Regions from separate parts of the Bombilactobacillus sp. ESL1092 genome, predicted to be linked through region 2. Evidence: predicted binding sites of a transcription regulator. Region 2 holds the regulator's gene; each other region holds the start of a gene.
The links. The regulator Rex, encoded in region 2, represses fermentation and respiration genes when NADH is low (regulators of the CRP and FNR family bind a similar motif). The targets are predictions, from matches to a motif close to TTGTGAANTANTTCACAA.
Positions count from the first base shown of each region.

Region 1 (4,212 bases), 400 kb from region 2:
AGGCATTATAAAGCTTGATGGCGTTTTTGAAAGTCAGCGCGTTTTTGGGCGGGCGACATGCCGTAAAATTCATGGTATTTTTGATAAAAAAAGTTTTTGTTTTTAATCCCGACTTTAGTGATAATCTTATTAATCGGTAAGGTACTGGATTGTAATAGGCTGTTAGCTTGAATGAGCCGTTGTTTGGTTTTTAGTTGGGAAAAAGTATTATGCGTGTGTTTTTTAATTAAATTACCCAGGTAATCTTTGTTATAGCCATATTTGTTAGCTAGCTGTTCCAAAGTAATAGTGGCATAGTTTTGATCAATTTCGTTTAAGCATTGAATGATTAAATCTTGTTGGCGATTGGTGGTCTTCACTGTCGGCAAAGGATGGTGACGGAGGATTTTGGCTAAAAGAATATCTAAATAAGATTCAATGATCCGACTCGAGTACGATTTTTCAAGAAAATATTCTTCAATAATTTCGTCCATGGTTTCTTTTATGTCTTGGTTTTGCGGAAATAAAATATAATTGCGGGTAGGGTGCTTGCCAAGAGAAATATCAGATAAAAAACTATAAGTAATACTATTATTTTTGTGAATACTGTTTAATAAATTGAAAGTAATACTACTGTCGCGAAACAAAACATTGATGAGTAAATCATTGGTCCCGAGTGCTTTGATGGAGTGGCTGCAACCAACATTCATCATTAGAATATCACCTTCATGTAATTTGACGAGTTGCCCATCGACGACTTCAGAGCAACTGCCAGTTAACATATAATTTAATTCTAAAAATTTATGCGTGTGTTTAGGGTAGGGGGCAAAGCGGTTATGTTTACTGATGTAAACGGAATGATACTTAAAAAAGTAATCGTTAGTTAAAGTGAGGAGTGCTTGATGATCGACAGAAGTAGCGACTGCACTTTGTGGTAAATCAGCAATAAAATGATGAGTTGCTTCTTGTTGTTGTTCTAAACTGGTTTTTTGTTGGAGCATTTGGATAACTTGTGCGTTCATAATAAAATCCTTTCGCAAGCTGATTAGCGATCAATAACGGAACAAAAAGGAAATGTTGGTCAATGATTAATATTGAGCCAAACATTTCCTTTTATAATACTCTTAAATTCCCAAGTTACTGTCGAGTAACGACGATTATTTATCTGGTTGGTAGTCGGGATCAATAATCAAAACCGGTTTAATCGTTTTCCCCGAAACAGAATCGGCATTGGCTTGATTAATATCCTTGAAATCATAGAACTTTTCAGTTTTATCAAAGTTAAACCAACCTAACTTATAAAATTCAATCAAGCGGGTAATATCAACTTGAGGAATGGAATCGCCCATGTTGACACCAACGACTTTGCGATCATCAACGCAGAGATCATTCCAAGTAGAAATTTCTAATAATTTTGGTGTCACGGCGATCGCAGCACACGTTCCGCCTTGAGCTAATGCTAAAACGCTGTTTTTGATTACTGCAGGAATACCAGTAGTGTCAACCGTCCAATCAACGCCATAGCCATTAGTTAATTGTTGAATTTTAGCTACGGTATCCTCATCGTTACTATTAATTGTATCTGTGGCCCCTAATTCTTTGGCTAAGGCCAATCTTTGAGGAACTACGTCCACGGCAATAACTTTAATACAACCAGAAATGCGTCCGGCCATCATAGCAGCTAGACCGACGGCACCAGTACCAAAGACAGCGATCGTATCACCAGGTTTCGGTTGCAAAGTATTAAAGACAGTACCGGAACCAGTTACATAACCACAACCTAATGGTCCTAATTTCCGTAAATCTAAACTTTTATCAACTTTGACAGCATTACGTTGGTCAACAACGGTAGTCGTTGTAAACGAGGATTGATTAAACATATTAGAGATGTGCTGACCGTTCTGAGTAAATTGATCTTCACCATCGGCCCGGACCCCAGACAAATTGTAATCACCATAATTACGACACTGTGTAGGCACCCCTTTTAAACAATTATCGCAGGTTCCATCAGCGTAAAAAGATAAAATAACATGATCACCGACTTGAAAGTTTTTCACTTCGGAACCAATTTTTTCAACGATACCGGCCCCTTCATGACCTAAAATTGCTGGATAGCCTACCGAAGCATCGCCTTTGCGAATCGCTTCATCAGAATGGCAAATCCCGCTGGCCACCATGTGAATTTGGAGATCAGTCGGACCAACTTCGTGCAGTTCAATGTCATCTTCTAAGGTAAATGGTGCTCCTTGTTCTTTGACAACAGCGGCAGTAATTTTCATTAATAAAACCCCTTTCTTGAAATTCACCCTTTTCAACAATGATTATGTCACTATCAAAAAACGATTTCAATAAAAACTTGTGATTTTATTCATAAAGTTTTGCGATGAATGGTTTAAATATTTTATTTTTACAAAAAAATAATCTAAAAAGTGCTTTTATAGATAAAAATTACGAACTGTGCCCCTGGTTGATTTCCAGAATCTAAAATCATTAAATTAAAAAATGTATTAATATGATACTGATTATCAAGAATTATGCCATTGCGCTAGTCTAGCGATTACGCTTACAATCTATACAGTAAACGTTTACGATTAAGAATTATGAATGGAGATCTGAAGTTATGGCTAAAAGTTCGCACGCTTCAACGTGGGCAGTATCCTTAACCAATTTTTTAGACTCAGGCTCAATCGTTGCGGGCGGTGCAGGTTTAACAATGTGGCAAAAGCACTTTGGTTTGAGTAGCTTTGCCGTCGGTTTATTAGGGGCATTGAGTGCTAATGCTTTTGGTTCGGCATTGGGAGCCATCATTGGCGGGCATTTGTCTGATAAATACGGCCGCAAAATGATTTATACCTATGATATGTTGGTCTACATGGTCGGAACACTTTTAATTGTGTTTTCTATTAATTTTCCGATGTTACTAATTGGTTTTTTAGTAACAGGTATGGCTGTAGGTGCGGGGGTTCCTGCTTCTTGGACGTATATTGGTGAAACATCTGATGGAAAAAATCGGGCCCATGATATTGGGATTTCTCAATTTTCCTGGTCCATGGGACCGACGTTAGTTTTTGTAGCAGCATCATTATTTGCACCACTTGGTTTATTAGGTAACCGTTTATTATTTGTCTTTTTAACCATTGTGGCATTTATTGCGTGGTTATTGCAAAGAAACTTACCGGAATCTCAGGATTGGTTGCAACAAAAGGAAAAAGAACGGCAATCAGGAATTAAGCCGCATCCATATAAAGAATTATTTTCGAATATGGTTTCCATTAAAAGTATTCTCTTCTTATGCGGTGTTTATGCTCTCTGGAATTTAGTGGCGGGGGCGATGGGCTTCTTTATGCCATTTGTGTATGAAACTGTCGGTGGCTTAAATACCTTGCAGGCAAATATTTTACAAGCAGTTTTGTGGTTATGTACCGCTTTATCTGGTTACTTCGGTTTTGCCTTATTTGGCGATCGGCTTAATCCCCGGGGCTTCTTCTTTGTAGGGGCTTTAATGGCTGTTATTTCTTGGGTAATTTTAACTTATATTGGCTTCGGCTGGGCCGCTTTAATTGCTTTTGTAATTATTTGGGGACTATCTGCCGGAATTGGTGCCCAAGCTTGGTATGCTTTATGGGCAGTGGAGCTTTTTCCCACGAAGTACCGTGCTGGCTCCCAAGGGTTTATGTTCTTTATTGTCCGTGGTAGCTCTGGGATTTGGTCGATCATTTTCCCAATGATTTTAGCAGATCTTGGTTTTAAGGTTGCTGGGACGGTCATGATTATTTTGCTGTTAGTATCTTTGATTATTGGTGTTATTTGGACGCCACAAACTCAAGGTAAATCTTTAGATGAAATCACTTTGGAACGTTATGGTACCAAAGAAGAATAGAAGGTGCAGTTAGTGAGTAAAACTTATGTAGCAATTGATATTGGCGCTTCCAGTGGGCGTTTGATGCTGGGTCAATTAATTGATGGCCAATTGCAATTGAAAGAAATGCACCGTTTTACCAATGGATTTACCTCCAAAAATGGTGCTGATTGTTGGGACATTGATCATATTATCCAAGAAATTTTACTGGGACTGCAAAAAGTCAAACAAGCTGGTTATGCGGAAGTAACAGTGGGAATTGATACGTGGGCTGTTGATTACGTTTTGGTCGGTCCAGATGGTCAACGTTTGAAAGATCCGGTTTCTTATCGGGATGCGCGGACTAAAAATGCGATTCACGATTTAACCTCTGA
Region 1 is NZ_CM176594.1:936,995-941,206, forward strand. It holds gene AC3B6Y_RS04305 (DeoR/GlpR family DNA-binding transcription regulator) at 1-2, shown strand, start outside; gene AC3B6Y_RS04310 (helix-turn-helix domain-containing protein) at 6-1,001, opposite strand; gene AC3B6Y_RS04315 (NAD(P)-dependent alcohol dehydrogenase) at 1,137-2,258, opposite strand; gene AC3B6Y_RS04320 (MFS transporter) at 2,600-3,859, shown strand; gene rhaB (rhamnulokinase) at 3,872-4,212, shown strand, end outside.
Region 1: the regulator Rex is predicted to act here: its motif matches at 2,336-2,353, upstream of AC3B6Y_RS04315 (NAD(P)-dependent alcohol dehydrogenase).

Region 2 (4,212 bases):
GCGTGAGCACATTATGCAACAAACCGCCAAAGGTTTTGAATTTAAAGATGAACCGGGCTATTATCGATTGACAGTTCGGTTAAAGATGTACTACGAGGGATTAGGCTATCAGGTGGTTTCTTATCAAGTAGCTCCAACGGAGCTAGCAACTTTAGAAGATAGTTCATCTGTGTCCATTAACAATCAAAAGTGGCAAGTTCAATACACAGGAACGGGCTTTACTGCTCAAACGCAAGGTCACGTTTATCCACAGCTGTTAGAAATTTTAGATTCGGGTAATGATGGTGATACGTATGATTATTCGCCTTTACCGCAGGAACAAGAAGTCAGCTTGCCGTTAACTGGACAATGTCAAGTGCAGACTGCTCCTAATTTACAAACTATGACGGTTCAAGGTACTTGGCAGTTACCTAAATCTTTAGCTGAAAGGCAAAAGGACCATCCGCAATTAATTGACGTGAACTTCAAAATTATTTTAAGTTTAGCAACAAGTTCTTCGGTGTTAGATGGTCAATTAATTATTGACAACCAAGCTTTAGATCATCGCTTGAGATTAAAGATTAACACGGGTATCAAAAGTTCACAGGCGTGGGCGCAAATTCAAGGCGGTTTTCGAACCACTACTAATTTGCCTATTGCGGATAATTGGCAAGACGAGTTTGTTGAAAAACCGGTCAATCTTTACAACTTTGATAAAGTTGTGGGCATGTATGAGCCCAAGCAAGGTTTGTTTTTGTTAAGTGGCGGCATGAAAGAATACGAATTATTGAATCAAAGCTTTGCCGTCACTTTACTAGCCACTACGGGTCAATTAGGAAAACCCAATTTATTGTGGCGTCCCGGGCGAGCTTCGGGCGACACTACTAGTGTCGGTCATCAGATGACGCCAACACCACTAGCTGAAGAAATCGGCTTAAATCATTTTGCGTTTGGATTAGTGGCAGTTGCGGACTTAGACGAGAATCAGTTAGCACGGACTGCTGAAAATTGGTTGGCCCCCAATGTTAATTACCAGTTACAAAAACTGAATTTATTTGTCAATCGGTTAGACAATAAAATTTGGGATGTTGAATTTGATAAATCATTACCTCAGTTACCACGCCAAGCGACTTTCTTACGGTTGGATCCGGATGTAACGATTACGGCTCTCTACTGTGCTTATACAATTCAGAATGCGATTGTGGTTAGATTGAGTAATCAAGCGAATAAAACGGTTGCTTTAACGGAATTCTCAGCGGCTGGTTTTCAACGAACCAATGCGTTAGAAGAAGTTCAGTCTTTACAAGCAGACGCGCAACAACTAGCACCGTATGAGATGGCAACTTTTATCAAAATTAATGGTTAATTTTCAAGGTAATAACTTTGTGATTTTATTTACTTGACATTGTGATATTAAAAGGTAGATACTGAAAGTATCAATTATACTTGTTCACAAGGGGATATTAACCATGACAAAATACAAAATACCAAATGCTACTATTAAGCGCTTACCGTTGTATCATCGTTACTTTCAATTTTTAAATGATTCCAATACTAAAAAGATTTCCTCAACAGAATTAGCTAAAGCTGTTCAAGTGGATAGTGCGACGATTCGGCGTGATTTTTCTTACTTTGGTTCTTTAGGTAAGCGGGGTTACGGCTACGAAGTTGAACCAATGCTGGAATTTTTTAAAAAGTTACTTAACCAAAGTCAAACGACGAAAGTAGCGTTGGTCGGAGTAGGTAACTTAGGTAGTGCATTATTAAACTATAACTTTTCACAGACGAACAATATTAAGATTACGGCCGCTTTTGATCAGAATCCGGAATTAATCGGCCAAACTGTCAATGGTGTGCAAGTTTATGATGTCGATTCTTTAGAACAACGTTTAGCAGATGAACAGATTGATGTTGTGATTTTGTCAGTACCAGTCATCAGTGCACAAAAGGTCGCTGATGAACTGGTAGCAGCCAACGTCAAGGGTATTTTGAACTTTACGCCGTTAAGATTGGCAACTCCTAATTCTGTGCGCGTGCACAATGTTGATTTAGCGAATGAATTACAAACATTAATTTATTTCTTAGATAACTATAGTTAAATTAAATGTTTAACTTTTGATTCACCTTTTAGCTTGTAAGGCGAGAATTTTGCGGTAAGTTAGTAGTAATTTTGGTTGATTACGGCTGCTTTTATTAGGAGGTATTAGATGGAACCATTGTTTTTACAACCCGCTTTCCAAAAAAAAATTTGGGGTGGGCGTAAGCTACAAGAACGTTTTGGTTATCGCATACCTGATGGTCAAGTGGGAGAATGTTGGGCCATCTCTGCTCATCCTCATGGTTTATCAACTGTTAAAAATGGACCTTTTGCTGGGCAAGATTTAGCCCAACTATGGCAAAAACAACCAGAGCTGTTTGGTTACCCGCAAGGAAAAGTTTTCCCTTTATTGACTAAGATTTTAGATGCGGAAGCTAGTTTATCAGTTCAGGTGCATCCAGATAATGCTTATGCCCAAGCACATGAAGGTGAGCTAGGCAAAACGGAGTGTTGGTATATTATTGATGCCCAGCCTGGTGCCTATTTGATTTATGGACATAATGCGCAAACTAAGGCAGAATTACAAGCACTGATTGACTCGGGGGACTGGGAACATTTGCTCAAAAAAATGCCAGTCAAAACAGGAGATTTTGTTTTTGTGCCTAGTGGGTGTGTTCATGCGTTAAATCAAGGAATTATTGCCTTAGAAACACAACAAAGTAGTGATACTACTTATCGTTTGTATGATTATGATCGTATTGAACAAGCTACCGGTCAAAAACGCCAACTGCATTTAAAACAGGCTCTAGATACGATTACTGTTCCTTTCCAAACACCAAAACTTAATCAAGCGGTCCAGCAATTTGGTGCTAGTTCCATCACCACTTATGTGAAACCACCTGTTTCGCCATACTTTGCAGTGTGGGGCTTACAAGTGCAAAATGATGCTTTAAGTTTGCAACATCAGTTGGGTGCTTACACCTTATGTTCCGTGATTTCCGGAACGGGACAGCTAGTGATTGCTGGGAAAACCTACGAGTTACAGTTAGGTGATCACTTTATTATTCCGGCGCCAATTACTGCTTGGCAATTTCAAGGGGAAAATCTCCAAATAATTGCTTCCGAAGCAATTGACAAGGTCGATTAATATTCAAAAAAGAGTCGGGACAAAAAGTTTTGAGAAGTTAAACACAGATTTTTGACTTTTGAAGTCACTATCAGCGGAGAAGGTTTGTTTGATTTACGAAATTTTTTTGTTCCGACTTTTTAATACTTAATATGAGGTTGTGACAAAAGCAATTTAGCTGCTAGTTACAACCTCATTTTTAAATATTTAATTTAATATTTTTTGTAATACCGCATTTTAACTGCTTTTGACTTATCGGCAAATTATGCTAGTAATATACCTATCTAAATTAGATTGTGCTAAAATTTAAAACTGTATTAATTTAAGTCGAAAGAGGATTTATTGTGCATAATCTAACTGTCAAACGCTTTATGTATTTTTTACTGCAAGTACTTTTAGTGTGTTTAATTGCTTACGGATTTTATTTTGAATTTCAACTAGCTTTAACCGGTAGTTTGACACACGGCTATCATGAAATGTTCTGGGAAATTAAGAATAATCCTGTCGTCACGCGAATCAACTGGTTTTTCCTAGTAGTCATTATAACAATGCTAATTGCGCTGTTAGGTGATTATTGGTGGGGAATATCCCTGAGCGTCATTATTTTCAGTATTATTTTATATGTGGACTTTAATAAAATTATTTCACGTTCTGAACCATTGTTACCTAATGATTTAAACATGGCTGGTCAAGCTGGTGGTTTAATTAAAATGGTCAGTTGGCAATCATTATTACTTTTAGCCATTGGCATTGTATTACTACTTGTAGCGGCCTACCTGTTACACAAAGTTACCAAAGGCTTGTGGTTAAAAAATCATCGGGTGCTGTGGCCGTTGAGAATTGGCTTTTTGGTGTTAGCAATAATAGCTTTAAGCTTGTTCTCACAAGCAGGAAATACGCGCTCTTTTGCTTCTAAACAATTGGCGAAGCATAATATTACTAATGTTGATCGTTCACAATTGGCCAATTATCGTAATCGGGGTACTTTAATTGGTTTTGTCTTTAATGCCCATTCTACGCCAATGATTAAGCCTGCTAATTATAGCGCGGCGACTATGAAGCAAATTAC
Region 2 is NZ_CM176594.1:1,341,029-1,345,240, forward strand. It holds gene AC3B6Y_RS06125 (glycoside hydrolase family 38 N-terminal domain-containing protein) at 1-1,345, shown strand, start outside; gene AC3B6Y_RS06130 (redox-sensing transcriptional repressor Rex) at 1,449-2,078, shown strand; gene manA (mannose-6-phosphate isomerase, class I) at 2,187-3,164, shown strand; gene AC3B6Y_RS06140 (LTA synthase family protein) at 3,488-4,212, shown strand, end outside.

Region 3 (4,212 bases), 430 kb from region 2:
TTGACTTATCCAAACCATCGCGTTCCGCTAGCCCAGAATTGGCGGCAAAGTTAGCCGATCAAACGGTAGTGATTGATCATCATCGGCGTGGTGAAGAATTTCCTGCTAATCCATTACTGGCCTACATTGAGCCTTATGCTTCCTCGGCTAGTGAATTGGTAACTGAAATGATTGAATACCAACCACAAAGTCAACAGTCTTTATCTAAACTAGAAGCGACGGCTATGCTAGCTGGTATTTTTGTCGATACACATTCCTTTTCTTTACGTTCAGGAACACGGACGTTTGATGCGGCCAGTTATCTACGCTCAGTAGGAGCTGACAGCACGAAAATGCAAAATTTGCTGAAAGAAAATGTGTCATCCTATATCCAAAGGAACCATTTAATTGATACTGTACAAATGGTGACGCCACAAATTGCCATTTGCACGGGTGAAGAAGATCAAGTTTATGATTCCGTGATTGCGGCACAGGCAGCTGATACTTTATTGACCTTATCAAAAATTGATGCTTCATTTGTGATTACTAAAAGGTCCGATGCCAAAGTAGCAATTTCGGCGCGAAGCTTGGGTGACTTTAATGTGCAAGTTATTATGGAAGAAATGGGTGGTGGCGGTCATTTATCCAATGCGGCAACGCAATTAGCTGATTATACAATTGCTCAAGCTAAGAAAGAATTGATTGCAATTATCCAACAAAAAGTAGAAGATAAACCTAAGCAAGCAGACAATAACTAGGAGGCATGAAAAGATGCGTGTAATTTTCACACAAGATGTTCGCGGTAAGGGTCGGCGTGGCGAAGTCAAGGAAGTCGCTGATGGCTACGCGCGCAACTTCTTAATTAAAAATGGTAAAGCTCAAGTTGCCACTGCCAAGGCCATTAGTGAATTGAATGGTAAAAAGCAAGCTGAACAACGAGAAAAAGATGAAGAACAAGCTAGTGCTCAAATGATTAAGACCGTTTTAGAAAAAGATGAAACGGTGGTTGAACTACAATCGAAAGCCGGCAGTGATGGTCGGTTATTTGGTTCAATTCCCAGCAAACAAATTGCGCAAGCTTTAAAACAACAGTACCAAATTGAAATTGATAAGCGCAAAATTGAATTGGCCGAGCCGATTAAAGTTTTAGGTTATATGAATGTACCAGTGAAATTGTATCCAGGGATTGAAGCCTCCATACGGGTGCATGTCAGTGAAAAGTAATACTATTGTTGTAATGTAAATTACAGTATTAGTTGCAGAATTTTTTGAGAAAAATTATAAAGAAACTAGGTTCTTGTGAATTCTAGTTTTTTTAATAGCTCAAAGATGTAAGGGCTTGCAGATTGTGAAGCAATTATCTTGTGAAATACTTGACAAATTCGTGAAAACGTTATAAACCATATGTAGATAGTTTTTAGTTTTTATTAAACTAAAATTTTATCGATTTTGGGAGAAAGAAAGTGATGATTGAACCAATTTATTGTTTAGGTCTCTTAGACAATAAGTGCGATAAATTTTAAGAATAGGTGATGTGAAAATGAAACCAGAAGATAAGAAGCCAAAAGCTGCACCATTATTGATTCAAATGTTAATTTATGCAGCAATTTTGTTTGTATCACAGTGGATTTCTAATATGATGCCAAAATCATTCCCTGTACCGACGCCGGTTATTGGCTTGATTTTGTTATATTTATTATTGACTTGTCATATTATCAAATTGGAGTGGGTTGATTCCTTTGGAAGTGCCATGATTGGTTTAATTGCCTTTTTGTTTGTACCATCCGGAATTTCCCTAGCTGCTAATTTGAACATTATGGCAAATGAAGGTGTCCAATTAGTTATCGTCATTATTTTATCAACAATCGTTTTGTTGGTAGTAACGGCTTATACAACAAGATTGTTATTATGGATCAGTAAAAAGATCAAACATACTGATACAGATACACAAGAACAAGTAGGAGGAGAGAACAAATGATGGCAGAGTTATTATCGAATCCCTTATTTGGTATCTTACTTTCATTGGGAGTTTTTGAAATTGGGCAATACTTATTTAATTTGACTCATGGCTTTTTCTTATTTCAACCGTTGTTTGTAGCGATGGTTTTGGGAATTTTTCTAATTTTCTTGTTAGGAAAAGGCATGGGAATGACGACTGCAGCAGCTTATACGAAATTCTATAAGCCTGGTGGGGATCTAATCTTCTGGTTCTTAACACCTGCCACAATTGCTTTTGCAATTCCGCTTTATAAACGTAATGATGTGTTTAAGAAGAATTGGCTAGTTATTTTATTGAGTTTGTTAATTGGTACCTTTATTTCCTTATTTGTTATTTTGGGAATTTCCAAACTCTTGGGACTCAGTCGGGTCGGCACAGCTTCCATGATGAGTCAATCAGCTACGACTGCGATTGCTTTACCATTGTCAACAGCTATTGGTGGCAACACTGCTGTTACTGCGATGGCATGTATCCTGAACGCCGTTATCATTTATGCTTTAGGTAAATGGTTAGTTAAGTGGTTCAGATTGGAAAGCGACCCCATCGGTGCTGGTTTAGGTATGGGTACTGCTGGACATACCGTTGGTTCTGCTTTTGCCTTGAAATTAGGTTCTGTTCAAGGTGCGATGGCCGCTGTTTCGGTTGTTATCATTGGTATTGTTGATAATATTGCAGTGCCACTGTTTGCACAAATGATGCATCTGTAAACACTAGTTTATAATTTAAATGATAAAACCTTTTCTAGTTAGTTAATTTAAACGTTGGTAACTAGGAAAGGTTTTTTGTTTACTTTCGATGGTGTTTAATGTTATTTTGAATATTTTAAAACATATATTATCCCTATATTATCCGTGGTAAAATTGTAACTAGATATGAGGTTAATTCATGAATGATACAACAATGCAGAGAATTCCACCTAATAATAAAGAGGCTGAACAATCAGTTCTAGGATCGATTCTATTACGTCCAGAAAAAATTGTTGATGCGGCTGAATATTTGACGACTGAGTCTTTCTATTATCATGCGCATCAGTTAATTTTTGCTGTCATGTTGGAATTAAATGAAGCAGACCAGGCAATTGATGTCGTGACTGTTAAAAATCAACTTGAAGCTAAAAATCAGTTAGCAGATATTGGCGGCGTTAATTATTTAGGGGATTTGGCAACAACCGTCCCCACCGCCGCCAATATTGTTTATTATGCCAAAATTGTAGCTGATAAAGCCGTATTACGACAGTTGATTAATACGGCAACTGATATTGTAGCCCAAAGTTTTGATGAGCAAGATACCGATGTGGCAAACGTCTTGGATAATGCCGAGCGAGCTATTATGGAAGTCGGCGAAAACCAAAATAATAACGGCTTTAAAAAATTAGCCGATGTTTTAAATGATACGATTGAAAATATTGACCAGTTAGCCCAAGAAGATTCACAAGTGACGGGGTTAGCTACCGGATACAGTGAATTAGATAGTATGACTGCTGGTTTACATGCTGATGAATTAACCATTTTGGCTGCCCGTCCTGGCGTCGGCAAAACGGCTTTTGCACTCAACGTCGCGGAAAATGTGGCAGTTCATAGTCAGCAAACGGTGGCCATTTTTAGTTTGGAAATGGGAGCTGACCAATTAGCTAGCCGGTTATTATGTGCTCAAGGGAGCATTGATGCGAATCATTTGCGCACCGGAACTTTGAACGATGACGAATGGCAAAATTTAATTGTGGCCATGGGTATTTTGTCCAAAACCGATATTTATATTGACGATACTCCAGGAATTAAGATGGCAGAAATTCGAGCTAAGTGTCGCCGCCTGGTCAAAGAGACGGGAAATATTGGTTTAATTATTATTGATTATTTACAGCTAATTGAAGGAACTGGTCAAGAGAATCGGCAACAAGAAGTTTCGACGATTTCACGACAATTAAAAAAACTAGCGAAAGAATTACATGTACCAGTTATTGCTTTATCACAACTATCACGGGGGGTAGAGCAACGACAAGATAAGCGACCAGTTTTATCAGATATTCGTGAATCTGGTTCCATTGAACAAGATGCGGATGTGGTCGCCTTCCTGTATCGTGATGATTATTATAACGATGGTGCTGATGACGAGGAAGGTAGTGAAGCTAGTGATGATACTAACGCTGGTGAAGTGGAAGTGATCATTGGCAAAAATCGCTCCGGTCCGCGTGGTACAGTGAAATTATTATTTGTGAAATCATATAATAAGTTTGC
Region 3 is NZ_CM176594.1:907,408-911,619, reverse strand. It holds gene AC3B6Y_RS04200 (DHH family phosphoesterase) at 1-737, shown strand, start outside; gene rplI (50S ribosomal protein L9) at 751-1,203, shown strand; gene AC3B6Y_RS04190 (CidA/LrgA family protein) at 1,520-1,957, shown strand; gene AC3B6Y_RS04185 (LrgB family protein) at 1,957-2,685, shown strand; gene dnaB (replicative DNA helicase) at 2,864-4,212, shown strand, end outside.
Region 3: the regulator Rex is predicted to act here: its motif matches at 1,342-1,359, upstream of AC3B6Y_RS04190 (CidA/LrgA family protein).